DNA from 3 places in the Streptomyces sp. NPDC102406 genome. Region 2 is predicted to be linked to each of the others. Evidence: riboswitches for the same ligand, from Rfam matches in the RefSeq annotation. Region 2 holds a riboswitch; each other region holds the start of a gene.
The links. Region 2 has a riboswitch for cobalamin ahead of ACIRF8_RS11850 (ABC transporter substrate-binding protein). Riboswitches for the same ligand answer to the same signal wherever they lie in the genome.
Positions count from the first base shown of each region.

Region 1: another riboswitch for cobalamin. It lies ahead of ACIRF8_RS23165 (ribonucleoside-diphosphate reductase subunit alpha); the one in region 2 lies ahead of ACIRF8_RS11850 (ABC transporter substrate-binding protein).
Region 3: another riboswitch for cobalamin. It lies ahead of ACIRF8_RS08225 (cobalamin biosynthesis protein); the one in region 2 lies ahead of ACIRF8_RS11850 (ABC transporter substrate-binding protein).

Region 1 covers NZ_JBIWKP010000005.1:432,371-437,784, forward strand. Annotated here, with positions in the region: gene ACIRF8_RS23150 (GlxA family transcriptional regulator) at 1-214, opposite strand, end outside; gene ACIRF8_RS23155 (hypothetical protein) at 309-476, shown strand; gene ACIRF8_RS23160 (ribonucleotide-diphosphate reductase subunit beta) at 473-1,498, opposite strand; gene ACIRF8_RS23165 (ribonucleoside-diphosphate reductase subunit alpha) at 1,498-3,840, opposite strand; cobalamin riboswitch at 3,963-4,107, opposite strand; gene mctP (monocarboxylate uptake permease MctP) at 4,216-5,414, opposite strand, start outside.
Region 2 covers NZ_JBIWKP010000002.1:708,948-714,361, forward strand. Annotated here, with positions in the region: gene ACIRF8_RS11835 (basic amino acid/polyamine antiporter) at 1-898, shown strand, start outside; gene ACIRF8_RS11840 (arginine deiminase) at 945-2,207, shown strand; gene ACIRF8_RS11845 (nucleotidyltransferase domain-containing protein) at 2,814-3,305, opposite strand; cobalamin riboswitch at 3,362-3,561, shown strand; gene ACIRF8_RS11850 (ABC transporter substrate-binding protein) at 3,620-4,660, shown strand; gene ACIRF8_RS11855 (FecCD family ABC transporter permease) at 4,657-5,414, shown strand, end outside.
Region 3 covers NZ_JBIWKP010000001.1:1,790,744-1,796,157, reverse strand. Annotated here, with positions in the region: gene ACIRF8_RS08245 (helix-turn-helix domain-containing protein) at 1-372, shown strand, start outside; gene ACIRF8_RS08240 (hypothetical protein) at 429-980, shown strand; gene ACIRF8_RS08235 (hypothetical protein) at 913-1,224, opposite strand; gene ACIRF8_RS08230 (DUF397 domain-containing protein) at 1,251-1,487, opposite strand; cobalamin riboswitch at 1,785-1,927, shown strand; gene ACIRF8_RS08225 (cobalamin biosynthesis protein) at 1,986-2,933, shown strand; gene ACIRF8_RS08220 (cobyric acid synthase) at 2,930-4,450, shown strand; gene ACIRF8_RS08215 (putative cobaltochelatase) at 4,536-5,414, shown strand, end outside.

The DNA.
Region 1 (5,414 bases), on a different contig from region 2:
GGTCGGCCTCCTCCAGGCGTTCGAGGCCGTGCGGGGTGGAGACCGTCATCCCCGGCACATGGGTGGTGAGCGAGGGCCCCTCGGTGGAAGCGACCGCGAAGTCGTACGCCGGGAGCCCGGCGTCGCTCCGGTCGAGGCCGAACACCTCGCACACGACGCCGAGTTCGAAGGGATGCACACCGTCGAGCAGCACTGCGGCCACGTTCTTCAGCATGGAGGACAGTCTGCCGCAGACCTGGCAGTAATTCGAGGGTCAGTGACAGAACTGCCACTGCCGCGGTGCGCTCGGCGGCGGCAGAGTAGAGGACATGAACACAGCGATGAACTACCTCACCGTCCTCTTCGTCTTCCTCCTCCTCGCCGCCCCCTCCCTGTACGGCGCCGCCCACGACCGCCGCATCGACCGGCAGATCCGGCAGGCGCGACGGGACGCCGAGCGCACCTCCCAGCGCCCCGAGTTCGCCAAGGTCGCCTAGAAGTCCTCGTCGAAGCCGACCGACCCCTCCACCGCCACCTGGTAGGCCGAGGGCCGGCGCTCGAAGAAGTTGGTCAGCTCCTGGACACCCTGGAGCTCCATGAAGGAGAACGGGTTCTGCGAGCCGTGGACCGGCGCGAACCCGAGCCGCACCAGGCGCTGGTCGGCGACGCACTCCAGGTACTGGCGCATCGAGTCCGTGTTCATCCCGGGCAACCCGTCCCCGCACAGATCGCGCGCGAACTGGAGCTCGGCCTCGACGGCCTCCCGCAGCATGTCGGTGACCTCACCGCGCAGCTCGTCGTCGAAGAGATCCGGTTCCTCCTTGCGCACCGTGTCGACCACGTCGAAGGCGAACGACATGTGCATGGTCTCGTCCCGGAAGACCCAGTTCGTCCCGGTGGCCAGCCCGTGCAGCAGTCCGCGCGAGCGGAACCAGTAGACGTACGCGAACGCACCGTAGAAGAACAGGCCCTCGATGCACGCCGCGAAGCAGATCAGGTTGAGCAGGAAACGGCGGCGGTCCGCCTTGGTCTCCAGCCGGTCGAGCCGGTCCACGGAGTCCATCCACTTGAAGCAGAACTCGGCCTTCTCGCGGATGGACGGGATGTTCTCGACCGCCGCGAACGCCGCCGCCCGGTCCTGCGGATCGGGAAGGTAGGTGTCGAGCAGCGTCAGGTAGAACTGGACGTGCACGGCCTCCTCGAAGAGCTGACGCGAGAGATACAGGCGCGCCTCCGGGGAGTTGATGTGCTTGTAGAGGGTGAGCACCAGGTTGTTCGCCACGATCGAGTCGCCCGTCGCGAAGAACGCGACGAGGCGGCCGATCAGGTGCTGCTCGCCCGGCGACAGCTTCGCGAGGTCGGCCACGTCCGAGTGGAGGTCGACCTCCTCGACGGTCCAGGTGTTCTTGATGGCGTCCCGGTAGCGCTCGTAGAAGTCCGGGTAGCGCATGGGGCGCAGGGTCAGTTCGAAGCCCGGGTCGAGCAGGTTCTTCGCGGTCTTCTTCGGTGCGGGGGTCATCACTGGCAGGCCTCGCAGGACTCGGGGTTCTCAAGGGAGCAGGCGACGGCGTCGGGCTCGGCCGCCTGGAGCGGCACGCGGGCCGCCGCGCGGGCGATGCGCGTCGCGGGGCGCGAGCGCAGGTAGTACGTCGTCTTCAGCCCGGATCGCCAGGCGTAGGCGTACATCGAGGAGAGCTTGCCGATGGTCGGCGTCTCCAGGAAGAGGTTGAGGGACTGGGCCTGGTCGAGGAAGGGGGTGCGGGCCGCCGCCATGTCGATGAGGCCGCGCTGCGGCAGCTCCCACGCCGTGCGGTACAGGGCGCGCACGTCGTCGGGGACCCAGGTGAAGCCCTGGATCGAGCCGCCCGATTCGCGCAGCGCCTCCCGGGTCTGCGCGTCCCACACGCCGAGCCGCTTCAACTCCTCGACCAGGTAGGAGTTGACCTGGAGGAACTCGCCGGACAGCGTCTCGCGCTTGAAGAGGTTGGAGACCTGCGGCTCGATGCACTCGTAGACGCCCGCGATGGAGGCGATCGTCGCGGTCGGGGCGATGGCGAGCAGCAGGGAGTTGCGCATGCCGACGGCGGCGATCCGCTTCCGCAGTGCGGCCCACCGCCGCGGCCAGGTCAGCTCGACGTCGTAGTGGTCGGGGTGCAGCACGCCGCGGGCGGTGCGGGTCTCGTCCCAGGCGGGCAGCGGGCCGTCGCGTTCGGCGAGGTCGGCGGAGGTCTCGTACGCGGCGAGCATGATGCGTTCCGAGATCCGGGTCGACAGCGCGCGGGCCTCGGCCGAGTCGAAGGGCAGGCGCAGCTTGAAGAAGACGTCCTGGAGGCCCATCGCGCCGAGTCCGACGGGGCGCCAGCGGGCGTTGGAGCGGCCCGCCTGCTCGGTGGGGTAGAAGTTGATGTCGACGACGCGGTCCAGGAACGTGACGGCGGTGCGGACGGCCGCGTCGAGCCGTTCCCAGTCGATGTCACCGTCGTGGACGAAGGCGCCGAGGTTGACCGAGCCGAGGTTGCAGACGGCCGTCTCCCCGTCGTCCGTGACCTCCAGGATCTCGGTGCACAGGTTCGAGGAGTGGACGGTGCGGCCGGGTTCCGCGGTCTGGTTGGCGGTGCGGTTGGCGGCGTCCTTGAAGGTCATCCAGCCGTTGCCGGTCTGCGCGAGGGTGCGCATCATGCGGCCGTACAGGTCCCGTGCGGGGATGGTCTTCCGTGCCTTGCCCTCGGCTTCGGCGCGGCGGTACGCGGCGTCGAACCCGGTGCCCCACAGGTCGACGAACTCGGGCACGTCGGCGGGGGAGAACAGTGACCAGTCGGCGCCGTCGGCGACCCGGCGCATGAACTCGTCGGGGACCCAGTGCGCGAGGTTCAGGTTGTGGGTGCGGCGGGCGTCCTCACCGGTGTTGTCGCGCAGCTCCAGGAACTCCTCGATGTCGGCGTGCCAGGTCTCCAGGTAGACGGCGGCGGCGCCCTTGCGGCGCCCGCCCTGGTTCACGGCGGCGACCGACGCGTCGAGGGTCTTCAGGAACGGCACGATGCCGTTGGAGTGCCCGTTGGTGCCGCGGATCAGCGAGCCCCGGGCGCGGATGCGGGAGTACGAGAGGCCGATGCCGCCGGCGTGCTTGGAGAGGCGGGCCACCTGCTGGTAGCGGTCGTAGATCGAGTCCAGCTCGTCGAGCGGGGAGTCGAGGAGGTAGCAGCTCGACATCTGGGGGTGCCGGGTGCCGGAGTTGAACAGCGTGGGGGAGGACGGCAGGTAGTCGAGGCGGCTCATCAGGCCGTAGAGCGCGGCGACCTCGTCGACGGCGCGGCTGCTGTCGTCCTCGGCCAGGCCCGCCGCCACCCGCAGCATGAAGTACTGCGGGGTCTCGATGACCCGGCGGGTGATCGGGTGGCGCAGCAGGTAGCGGCTGTGCAGGGTGCGCAGGCCGAAGTAGCCGAAGCGGTCGTCGGCCCGGGGGTCGATCAGCGCGTCGAGGCGCGTGGCGTGGAGGCGGACGAACGCTGCGGTGCGGTCGGCGATCAGGCCCTCCCGGTGGCCGGTCGCGACGGATTCGGTGAAGGAGGTGACGCCCTGGGAGGCGGCCTCGGCGGCGACGGAGAGTGTGAGGAGGCGGGCGGCGAGCCGGGAGTAGACGGGGTCCTCGGAGATCAGCCCGGCGGCGGCCTCGGTGGCGAGTTCGCGCAGTTCGCTCTCGTCGGCTCCGGCGCTGCGCCCCCGCAGGGCGGCACCGGCGACCCGGCCGGGGTCGGCGCCGGGCAGGTCGGAGGTCAGCTCGGTCAGGGTGCGCAGCAGCGCGGTGCCCGGGGCGTCGTCGGGTGCGGCTGAGACCGGTTCGGCGGGCGGCGCGATGGTCACGTTAAGGGCTCTCCCTCGCTCGGCTCGGGGCCTGCGGGGAGGAGTGGCTCGGGCGTGCACGGGGGCGCCGTCGTCACCGGCCCATTCCGCGAGGCCCGGACGTCATCGACACCCGGACCGGACGGCCCGGGTGTGCTGTCGGCAGGTCGTCGGACTCACGCGGGCGCCTTTGTGTGCGCATACGTTCACCGTTGCGGGACAGTTCCGGATTTGCACCGGATTCCCCTGCGGCTACAGCGAGAGCGAGCATACATGTTGTGCCGGGTGTCCGGCGCGTGCCCATATGTTGTGTCGTCCTGGTGTGCGAGGGAGGAGCCCGACACAAAGAGACGGGCCCCTCCACAAGGGAGAGGCCCGTCCTACGAGGGGTGGTGATCAGTGTCCGGCGCCCACTCCGACGACGGGCAGGTCCTGCTGGACGCCCTTGTCACCGGCGTCGGCGGTGTAGTCCTCGGGCGAGGTCTCGTCGACACCGGCCGGGGCCTTCACGGCCTTCAGGACGAAGGTCAGGACGACCGTCACGATCACGTTCATGACGAACGCGGTCAGACCGATGTAGCCGATCTCCCCGATGCCGGGGATCTCGTCGGAGGAGCCGCCGAAGTGTGCTTGCGTCGGCGAGGCCACCCCGTACGCGGCGAGCGTGCCGTACACCATGCCGACCGCCCAGCCGGCGAGCAGCGCCCACCGGTGGAACCAGCGGGTGAACAGGCCGCCGACCAGCGCGGGCATCGTCTGGAGGATCCAGATGCCGCCCAGGAGCTGGAAGTTGATGGCGACGGTCTTGTCCATGGTGAGGACGAAGGCGAGCGCGCCGACCTTCACGAGCAGCGACACGAGCTTGGAGACCTTGGTCTCCTGTGCGGGCGTCGCGTCGGGCTTGATGAAGTCCTTGTAGATGTTGCGCGTGAAGAGGTTCGCCGCGGCGATGGACATGATCGCCGCCGGGACGAGCGCGCCGATGCCGATGGCGGCGAAGGCGACCCCCGTGAACCAGTCGGGGAACATGTCCTCGAAGAGCTGCGGGATCGCCAACTGCCCGTTCTGCACCTTGATCCCGGCCGCGATCGCCATGAAGCCGAGCAGTGCGAGCAGGCCCAGCATGAGCGAGTACAGGGGCAGGATCGTGGTGTTGCGGCGGATCACGTTGCGGCTCTTGGACGACAGGGTCGCCGTGATCGAGTGCGGGTACATGAACAGCGCGAGGGCTGAGCCGAGCGCGAGCGTCGCGTACGTCCAGTGGCCCGCGTCGCCGGGCGCGAGCGCCCCGACGGGTTTGCCGGTCGCCGGGTTGAGCTGCTCGAACTTCTTGCCCGCGGCGGCGAAGATGTCGTCGAAGCCGCCCAGTTTGATCGGGATGTAGATGATCGCGACCGCGATGACGAGGTAGATCAGACCGTCCTTGACGAACGCGATCAGCGCGGGGGCCCGCAGGCCCGAGGAGTACGTGTACGCGGCGAGCACGCCGAAGGCGATCAGCAGCGGCAGGTCCTTGACGAACCAGTTCGTGTTCTCGCCGCCCCCGACGCCCATGACGTCGAGCACGGCCTGGATGCCGACCAGTTGGAGCGCGA
Region 2 (5,414 bases):
CTTCGACCCGTCGGTGTTCGCGGAGAACTGGGGCGGCGCGGACTACGCCGGGTCCCTGTTCAGCCAGGTCCGGGGCACCATGCTCGCCACCGTCTTCGTCTTCCTCGGCGTGGAGGGCGCGAGCGTCTACTCGCGGCACGCCGAGAAGCGCTCCGACGTCGGCCGGGCCACCATCCTCGGCTTCCTCAGCGTCTTCGCCGTCTTCGCCTCCGTCGTCGTCGTGTCGTACGGGATCCTGCCGATGGGCGACATCGCCGAGCTGCGCCAGCCGTCCATGGCCGGTGTCCTGGAGGAGGCCGTCGGCACCTGGGGCAAGGTGTTCATCAGCGTCGGCCTGATCGTCTCCGTCCTCGGCGCCTATCTGGCGTGGACCCTGATGGCCGCCGAGGTGCTGTTCGTCGCGGCCAAGGACGACGACATGCCGCGCTTCCTCAACCGCTCCACCCCGGCCGACGTCCCCGTGCCCGCGCTGCTCATGACGACCGTGCTCACCCAGCTCGTGCTGATCGTCACCGCGTTCTCGGACGACGCCTTCAACTTCGCGCTCGACCTCACCAGCGCCCTGTCCCTCATCCCGTACCTGCTGGCGGCCGCCTTCGCCGTACGGATCGGGCTGAGCGCCGACCCCCGCACCGAGGGCGGGCGCACCTCGACGCGCGAGCTGACCCTCGCGGCCCTCGCCACGCTCTACACGGCGTTCATGCTGTACGCGGCCGGGCTGAAGTTCGTCCTGGTCTCGTTCGTCTTCTACGCCCCTGCGACCGTCCTGTTCGTCATGGCCCGCAGGGAGCAGGGCAGGCGCCTGTTCTCGCCGCGCGAGCTGGTGATCCTGGCCGTCTCCGTCGCCGGCGCGGTGCTCGGCGTCGTCGCCCTCGCCGCGGGCTGGATCAGCCTGTGAGATCCGCCTGTGAGACCCGTCATCCCCCGAGCTCGAAAGGGACACCGTGACCGACCACGACCGCCCCGCTTCCGCCGCGTACGGCGTCCACTCCGAGGTGGGCCGGCTGCGCAAGGTCCTCGTCTGCGCGCCGGGGCTCGCCCACCGCAGGCTCACCCCCACCAACTCGGCCGACCTCCTCTTCGACGACGTCATGTGGGTGGAGAACGCCCAGCGCGACCACGCCGACTTCGTCGACAAGCTGCGCCGGCGCGGCGTCGACGTGGTCGAGCTGCACGACCTGCTCGCCCAGACCATGGCGATCCCGGAGGCGAAGTCCTGGCTCCTGGACCGCAGAATCGTCGCCAACCAGGTGGGGACGGGGCTCATCGACGACACCCGGGCCTTCCTGGAGACGCTGGAGCCGCGGCAGCTCGCCGAGTTCCTCATCGGCGGCCTCGCCACCACCGACCTGCCGGACGAGTACCGCTCCGCGTACGTGTCGATGGCCCGCGAATCGACCGGTGTCCGCGAGTACCTGATGCCGCCGCTGCCCAACACGCTCTACACTCGCGACACCACCTGCTGGCTGTACGGCGGCCTCACGCTCAACCCGCTGTACTGGCCCGCACGGCACGACGAGCCCCTGCTGATGAAGGCCGTCTACCTCTTCCACCCGGACTTCACCGGCTCGACCGTGTGGTGGGGCGACCCCGAACTCGCCTGGGGGCAGGCCACGTTCGAGGGCGGCGACATCATGCCCGTGGGCAACGGGGTGGTCCTGATGGGCATGAGCGAACGCACCTCGCGCCAGGCCATCACGCAGGTCGCCGCCGCGCTGTTCGAGGCGGGCGCGGCCGAGCACGTCGTCGTCGCGGGGATGCCGCGGCTGCGCTCCGCGATGCACCTCGACACCGTCTTCACCTTCGCCGACCGGGACATCGTCACGCTCTACCCGCGGATCATGGACTCGGTGCACACGTTCTCGCTGCGCCCCGACGACAAGGCGCCGGGGCTGCACATCACCGACGAGGGCTCGACGCCCTTCGTCGACGTCGTCGCCAGGGCGCTCGGGCTGTCCGGCCTCCGGGTGATCGAGACCGGCGGCGACGTCTACGCGTCCGAGCGCCAGCAGTGGGACAGCGGCAACAACGCGGTCGCGCTGGAGCCCGGCGTCGTCGTCACCTACGACCGCAACACCCAGACCAACACGCTGCTGCGCAAGGCGGGCGTCGAGGTCGTCACCATCGTCGGCGCCGAACTCGGCCGTGGCCGCGGCGGCGGCCACTGCATGACGTGCCCCATCATCCGCGACCCCGTGACCTTCTGACGGCCGCGCGCCGCCGAGGTCGTGTCATGGAACGGACCGCGCTCCACGGACCGCGCTCCACGGACCGGCGCGGTTCGCGGCCCTCGTGGTGGCCGCGCTCGCCACGTTGTGCGTCGTCCTGACGGCGACCGTGCGCGCCTCGGTGCTCGACCCGTCCTTCCACGCCTCCGTCCCGGACGAGCAGCACGCGTACGACCGGCTCTACGACGAGGTGCCGGTCGACCCGCGGGCCGCGCCGCTCGCCCGGGACCTGCTGGCCGGGCTGACCGTGCCGGAGGCCCAGGTGACGTCCAACATCAGGCTGGTGCTGCCACCGGAGACGGTCCGTACCCTCACCCGGCAGCAGATCGACGCGGTGATCGGCTACCTCGACGGGGAGCGGCCCGCCCTGGACCTCACCGTCGACCTGCGTCCCGTGCTCGCCCATGTCGGCACCCTGCCGCAGACGTACTTCGGGGACCTCGTGGCCGGGCCGCAACGCCGCCCGGAGCCGGACTCCGACCGGTTCGCCGCCGACCTCTCCACCGCTCTGCGCGACCTCGCCGCGGGCCGGGCGCCGGACGGCCTCGCGACGCTGCCGCTCACCCCGGAGCAGGCCGGCCGGGGTCAGAAGGGGGTGGTGACGCCGAAGGCGCGGCGGAGCTGGGCCATGTCGTGCCGGTCGCGCTCGGTGGGCTCGTACCCCTGGTGGAAACGGATCTGCTGCCCGGCGGAGAGGCACGGCACCGGCTCCCCCGCCACCGTGCCGGTGACGAAGGCGTCCGCCGGGTAGCGGAACGGCCGCAGCGGGTCGAAGGAGGCCTGTCGGGCGGAGCCGTCGGCGCTGAAGTGCAGGGGATGCAGGTCGAGTTCGCGGCCGTCGGCGTGTGTCCGGACGAAGCGGACGGGGCGCTGGTCCAGGGTCTCGGCGAATCCGGCGTCGGCGAGGGCCGCGAGCACCGCGGGCTCCTGCTCGTGCCGGTGCATCAGGTCGAGGTCGCGATGGTCCCGGGTCTCCTCGCCGACCAGGGCGTCGATGCCCCAGCCGCCCCCGATCCAGACGTCCGTCCCGGCCTCGCGCAGCAGGGCGAGGACGGTGCGCACGTCATCCGCTGTCATCATCCGACGCAGGGTAGAGGCCCCGCGTCCCGGGCGGCGAGCGCTTTTCCGCGCCGTGATAGCTTGCGGAAGCCAGTCGTACCTCAGTGCGTTCTCGAACGTGTACGGGTCAGGGAATCCGGTGGAAATCCGGAGCTGACGCGCAGCGGTGAGGGGGACGGGCGGAGCCACTGCCACTGAGCCGTAACCGGTTCGGGAAGGCGCTTCGTCCGGACGATCCCGAGTCCGAAGACCTGCTGGCGACCTCCGGCGCATGGCCGGGGGTGAACCGTAGGCCGGCTCCGCGTATGGGCCCTGGACGCTAAGGAAGTTCCGTGCTGTTCGCACGTCACGTCGCCCGCTGCGCACCCGTGTTGGCGGGCGCCCTGCTGCTCACTGCCTGTGGCGGCGCGGGCCCCGCCGGCACCTCGGACCGCGCGGGCGGGACGAAGGGCGCCGTCACCCTCGACGACAACTGCGGCACGAAGGTCCGCGTCGCGCACCCCCCACGCCGCGCCGTCGCCCTCGACCAGGGCTCGGCGGAGATCATGCTCTCGCTCGGGCTCGCCGACCGGATGGTGGGGACCGCCACCTGGACGGACCCCGTCCTGAAGGGCCTGGAGAAGGCGAACGCGAAGGTGCCACGGCTCGCCGACCGCTATCCGTCCTACGAGAAGGTCCTGGACACGGAACCGGACTTCGCCGCCGCCTCCTTCGCGTACACCCTCGGCAAGGGCGGAGTGGCGCCGCGCGAGCAGTTCCAGAAGCTGGGCGTGCCCACCTACCTCTCCCCCACCGACTGCGCGGGCAAGGACAACAGCGGGGACGGCGACGGCGTGCGCACCAGCGCGCTGACCATGGACACCGTGTACGGCGAGATACGCGACCTGGCACGCGTCTTCGGCGTCGAGCAGCGCGGCGAGACGCTCGTCACCCAGCTCAAGGCCCGGGTACGCAAGGCCACTTCGGGGGTCGACGCCGACGGGGTGAGCGTCCTGTACTGGTTCGCCAACTCCGACTCGCCCTACATGGCGGGGTGTTGCGGCGCGCCCGGCATCATCACCGGGGAGCTGGGCCTGCGCAACGTCTTCGACGACACGCACGAGGAGTGGCCCCAGATCAACTGGGAGACGGTCGCGGACCGCGACCCGGACGTCCTGGTCATCGGCGACCTGACGCGCCGCTCGCAGTCGGCCGAGTCCGCCGCGCAGAAGATCCGGTTCCTGGAGTCCGACCCGGTCACCAGGAACATGACCGCCGTCCGCGAGAAGCGGTACGTGCTGCTGAGCGGCCAGGCCATGAACCCGACGATCCGCACCGTCGAGGGCGTCGAGAAGGTGGCTGCCGCGCTGCGCCGGTTCGGCCTCGGCGCATGAGCCCGGTCCGGCCCGCCCTGTACTGGGCCGCGGCCCTCGCCGCGCTCTGCGCCTCCGTCGCCGTGGCCATCACCATCGGCCCCGCGCACATCCGCGTCGGCGACGTGTGGTCGGCGGTCGGCGCCCGGCTCGGCTGGGGCACCACGGACCTCTCCCCCATCCGGGACGGCATCGTGTGGAACCTGCGGCTGCCGCGCACCCTGCTGGCGGCGATCTGCGGCGCGGGCCTCGCGGTGTGCGGCACGGTGCTCCAGGCGCTGCTGCGCAACCCCCTCGCCGACCCGTTCGTGCTCGGCGTCTCCTCGGGGGCCTCGACCGGAGCCGTCCTCGTGGTGGTGCTGGGCCTGGGCGGGGGCGCCCTCTCGGTGTCCGGCGGCGCGTTCCTCGGGGCGCTCTGCTCGTTCGCGCTGGTGCTGATCCTGAGCCACGTGCTGGGCGGCACGACGGACCGGGTGGTGCTGTGCGGGGTCGCCGCGATGCAGCTCTTCTCCGCGCTGACCTCGTTCGTGGTGCTGACGGCGGCCGACGCGGAGACCACGCGCGGCGTCCTGTTCTGGCTTCTCGGTTCGCTCGGCGGGGTCGGCTGGAGCGAGGTGTGGCTGTGTCTCGCGGTGCTCGTGGTGACGCTGGCGGTGTGCCTCGGGTACGGCCGCACGCTGGACGCGTTCGCCTTCGGCCCGGAGGCGGCGGCGGCGCTCGGCGTGCACGTGGCCCGCACCCGGCTCGTCCTGCTCTGCGCGACGGCCCTGCTCAC
Region 3 (5,414 bases), on a different contig from region 2:
GACGTTCCGCCGTGGACGTTCTTCGTCCTGGACGAGGCGGCCCTGCACCGGCAGATCGGCGGCCCCCGCGTCCTGCGCAGGCAGTTGCAGCACCTCGTCGACATGGCGCAGCGACCCCGGGTGTCGGTCCAGGTGCTGCCCTTCACCGTCGGCGCGCACTTCGCCACGCTCAACAGCTTCATCCTGCTCGGCTTCACGGACGACGAGGACCTGCTGTACCTGGAGTCCCAGGGCAACCAGTCGATCCGCGACGACCACGAACTGATCGTGCAGCACCAGGAGTGCTTCGAATCGCTCCGCGAGATCGCGTACGGCGGCGACCAGGCCATCGATCTCATCAGCAAGACCAGGGACGGGCTCGACACCTCGTGAGCACCTCGCGCGGTGACAGCGGGCCGGGCCCTGGAGAGCCCGTGTAGGAGGCGCACATGCCGGCCGCAGGCGACGAGTGGTGGTGGCGGCTCCTCGCGGCCGCGACTCCCCGGCTCGACCACACCGAGGGGGCCGGTGGGGCGAGCGGTACGGATGCCGCGGGCGGTACGGGTGCTGCCGCCCCCGCCGACGCCGCTCCCGGTGACACCGCGCCGCCCCCCGGGGAGCGGCCCTCCTTCGGGGCCGTGGTGATCCATGTCGTGGCCGACGACGCGCGGACGCGGCGCGCCGGGCTGATGTACGCCCAGATCTCGGGCGAGAACCGCCGCCAGACGCGGCTCCTGCTGTTCTGGGCGATGGGCGGCGCGCTGGTGCTGCTCGGCGGGCTCGCGGGGCTGGTCGTGGTGGTGCAGGCCCTGGGTGTGACGTCGCCGTGGGCGATGGGGTCGGTCATCGCGGCGGCCACGTCACCGATCACCGCGATCGCCTACGGGTTCACGCGGCTCCTGCTGCGGTGCGCGGAGGGCATACGGTCCCCGCTCAGCGTCGACGCCCCGCCGCCCGGCCCCGATCCGGCGCCGGATCCCGGTGCCCCGAGCCGCCCCTGACGCCGCGCAGAGCGGCGCCCAGTCCGGCCGCCGCGGCGACCAGCGCGGCGATCAGCGCCCAGACCACGGCGCGCACCGGCCCCGCCGGGACCAGTGCGGCGGCCAGGGCGCCGACGATGCTCGCCGCGAGGCCGCACGCCAGGCAGAACCGCACGAGCCCGCGTGGCGGGACCACTCCGCGCGCCGTGCGGCTCACCGCACCGTGGGCCCGCTCCCGCGCCTCGGCCAGGTAATGCATGGTCATCGCGCTCTCCTCCCCCCGCGGCAGGCTCAGCCGCCGGCCCTGCCCGGGCCGGGACCGCCCAGCGCCCTCACGAACGCCTGCCATCGAACGCGCTGGAGGACGAGGGCCGCCGCACCCGGGTTCCCGGAGTCGCGGACCCACACCTCGGCCTCGCCGAACGCCACTTCCACGCAGTCCCCCGTCACTCCGGAGTAACTGCTCCTGCGCCATGGCCCGACTGCCTTCCCGCGCCATGACCGAGCACGCTCCGCCCCTTGGGACACACCGGCCTCCTCCTGCTCGAGAGCCGGCGTCCCCCGTCAGTGCACGCCCGCGTGCAGGCACCATAGCGCCGCCGTGACGGCCCGCCCAGGGACACCGGACGGATCCGCCCCGCGACGTCGCAAGGCGCCCTCAACCATTCGTGGACCGCTCTCCGTCTGCCGCTTTCCAGTCTAGGTAGGCCGGATTTCGACACCTAGAGGAATTCCGGCCCTGTGGTGGCCGTACGACGCCCGCGCGCGTGTGGAGCTCCCCACACTCCCCTCCCCCAGGTCAACGGCAAGTTGACGCGCCTTCGCGCAGCGTGGTGGACTTCGCGGGCCATATACGGCAGCAGTACGAGGAAGCCGGTGCGAATCCGGCGCGGTCCCGCCACTGTGAGCCCCAGCCCGGGAAGCCGGGAGGGGCGAGCCAGGAACTCTCGCTGCCGGTCTCGTCGAACCAGGGCGTGGACACCCTGAGTGAGGACAACTACCGCCATGTTCGCCCTGCGCGGCGCGGTGCGGGCCGAGCGCGTCTTCGCGTACGGCGCCGCCGCCGGTCTCCTTGCCGATGCTCTGTTCGGTGATCCGCGCCGGGGCCATCCCGTCGCCGCTTTCGGCCGGGCCGCGGGTGCCGTGGAGCGGGTGCTGTGGCGGGACCACCGTGGGTGGGGCGCCGCGCACGCCGTGGTCTGCGCGGGTGGCGCCGCCGCGGTGGGCGCCCTGGCCGCCCGTGCCGTACACCGTTCCCCCGCCGCCTCCGTCGCGCTGACCGCCGCCGCCACCTGGGCCGTGGTCGGCGGGACCTCGCTGGGCCGGGAGGCGCGCGGTGTCGGATCGGCGCTGGACGCCGGGGACGTGGAGCTGGCCCGGGAGTTGCTGCCGCGCCTGTGCGGGCGGGATCCGCAGGGCCTGGACGCCGACGGGATCGCGCGCGGCGTCGTCGAGTCGGTCGCCGAGAACACCTCGGACGCCGTCGTGGGGGCGCTGGTGTGGGGGGCCGTCGGCGGGGTGCCGGGGCTGCTCGCCTTCCGGGCCGTGAACACGCTGGACGCGATGGTGGGACACAAGTCGGCCCGGTACCGCAGGTTCGGCTGGGCCTCGGCGCGGCTCGACGACGTGGCGGGGTGGCCGGGGGCGCGGCTGACCGGGGCGCTCGCCGTGCTGACGGGCGGGCGTCCGCGCGAGGCCGCCCGGGCCTGGCGCGAGGACGCGGGGGCCCATCCGAGCCCGAACGCCGGGGTCGTCGAGGCCTCGTTCGCGGGGGCGCTCGGGGTGCGGCTCGGCGGGACCTTGGCGTACGGGGGCAGGATCGAGCACCGGCCCGTGCTGAACGGGCGCGGGCGCGCGGTGCGGGTGTCGGACGTGGAACGGGCCGCGCGGTTGTCGCGGCGGGTCGGTGTGGCGGCGTGGGGAGTCTGTGTGGCCGGGCAAGTGGTGCTGAGGCGTCTGCGAGGACGCCGGTGAGCGGGCGGCGGGGCGGCGGGCTGCTCGTCGCCGGGACGACGTCGGACGCCGGGAAGAGCGTGGTCACGGCGGGGATCTGCCGGTGGCTCGTACGGCAGGGCGTGAAGGTCGCGCCGTTCAAGGGGCAGAACATGTCCCTGAACTCGTTCGTGACGCGCGAGGGCGCCGAGATCGGGCGGGCGCAGGCCATGCAGGCGCAGGCCGCGCGGGTGGAGCCGAGCGCGCTGATGAACCCGGTGCTGCTCAAGCCCGGCAGCGACCGCAGCAGCCAGGTCGTGCTCATGGGCAAGCCCGTGGGCGAGATGAGCGCGCGGGGCTATCACGGGCAGCGGCAGGGCGCGTTGCTCGACACCGTCGTGGGATGCCTGGAGGAGTTGCGGGGCAGTCATGACGCCGTGATCTGCGAAGGGGCGGGCTCTCCGGCCGAGATCAACCTGCGGCGCACCGACATCGTGAACATGGGGATCGCGCGGGCGGCGCGGCTGCCGGTCCTCGTGGTCGGGGACATCGACCGCGGGGGCGTCTTCGCCTCGTTCTTCGGTACGACGGCGCTGCTCGCGCCCGAGGACCAGGAGCTGCTCGCCGGGTACCTCGTGAACAAGTTCCGGGGCGATGTCAGCCTGCTGGAACCCGGCCTCGACATGCTGAAGTCCCTTACGGGACGGCCCACTTACGGGGTGCTGCCCTTCCAGCACGGGCTCGGTATCGACGAGGAGGACGGGCTGCGGGTGTCGCTGCGGGGCGCGGTGCGCGAGTCCGTGGTGGCGCCGCCCGTCGGCGCGGACGTGCTGCGGGTCGCCGTGTGCGCGGTGCCGCTGATGTCGAACTTCACGGATGTCGACGCGCTGGCCGCAGAGCCGGGTGTCGTGGTGCGGTTCGTGGACCGTGCCGAGGAGTTGGTCGACGCCGATCTGGTGGTCGTGCCCGGGACGCGCGGGACGGTGCGGGCCCTGGAGTGGCTGAGGGCGCGCGGGCTCGCGGACGCGCTCGCGCGGCGGGCCGCCGAGGGGCGCCCGGTGCTCGGCGTCTGCGGCGGCTTCCAGGTGCTCGGGGAGCGCATCGAGGACGAGGTCGAGTCGCGGGCCGGGGTCGTGGACGGGCTCGGACTGCTGCCCGTACACGTACGGTTCGCGGCCGACAAGACGCTGGACCGGCCCGTCGGCACGGCCCTCGGGGAACCGGTCGAGGGGTACGAGATCCATCACGGCGTCGCCGATGTGCTCGGCGGCGAGGCCTTCCTCGACGGGTGCCGGGTGGGGGCCGTGTGGGGCACGCACTGGCACGGGTCGCTGGAGTCCGACGGGTTCAGGCGGGCGTTCCTGCGGGAGGTCGCCGCGGCGGCCGGGCGGCGGTTCGTACCGGCGCCCGACACCTCGTTCGCGGCGCTGCGCGAGGAGCAGTTGGACCGACTGGGGGATCTGATCGAGCGGTACGCCGACACGGACGCGCTGTGGCGGTTGATCGAGGGCGGGGCTCCCCCGGGGCTGCCCTTCGTCCCGCCGGGAGCTCCGTCGTGAGCGCCCCGCTCCCCCCTCCCGCGCCGTTCGCCGCGCCCCTGACCGGGCTCGGCCGCCCCCGCCCTGTCGTCTTTCTGGAGGTCCGATGACCACCCCGTACCCGTTCACAGCCCTCGTCGGCCAGGACGATCTGCGCCTGGCCCTGCTGCTGAACGCCGTGTCGCCCGCGGTCGGGGGTGTGCTCGTGCGCGGCGAGAAGGGCACCGCCAAGTCCACCGCCGTACGCGCCCTGTCGGCGCTGCTGCCCGCGGTGGACGTCGTCGCCGGGTGCCGTTTCTCCTGCGACCCCGCGGCGCCCGACCCGCGGTGCCCGGACGGGCCGCACGAGACCGGCCCGGGGGTCCGACGGGACGCGCGCATGGTCGAGTTGCCGGTCGGCGCGTCCGAGGACCGGCTCGTCGGGGCGCTCGACATCGAGCGGGCGCTCGCCGACGGCGTCAAGGCCTTCGAGCCGGGGCTGCTCGCCGACGCGCACCGCGGCATTCTCTACGTCGACGAGGTGAACCTGCTCCACGACCACCTGGTCGACCTGCTCCTGGACGCCGCGGCCATGGGCGCCTCCTACGTCGAACGCGAGGGCGTCTCCGTGCGGCACGCCGCGCGCTTCCTCCTCGTGGGGACGATGAACCCCGAAGAGGGCGAACTGCGACCGCAGTTGCTCGACCGGTTCGGGCTGACCGTGGAGGTCGCCGCGTCCCGGGAACCCGAGCAGCGCGTCCAGGTCGTCAAGCGCCGGCTCGCCTACGACGACGACCCCGAGGGGTTCACCGCGCGCTGGGCCGCCGAGGAGGCCGAGGTGCGCGAGCGGATCGCCGCCGCCCGCGCCCTGCTTCCCCACGTACGCCTGGGCGACGGGGCGTTGACGCGGATCGCCGCGACGTGCGCCGCGTTCGAGGTGGACGGCATGCGGGCCGACATCGTGATGGCCAGGACCGCGACCGCGCTCGCCGCGTGGGCCGGGCGC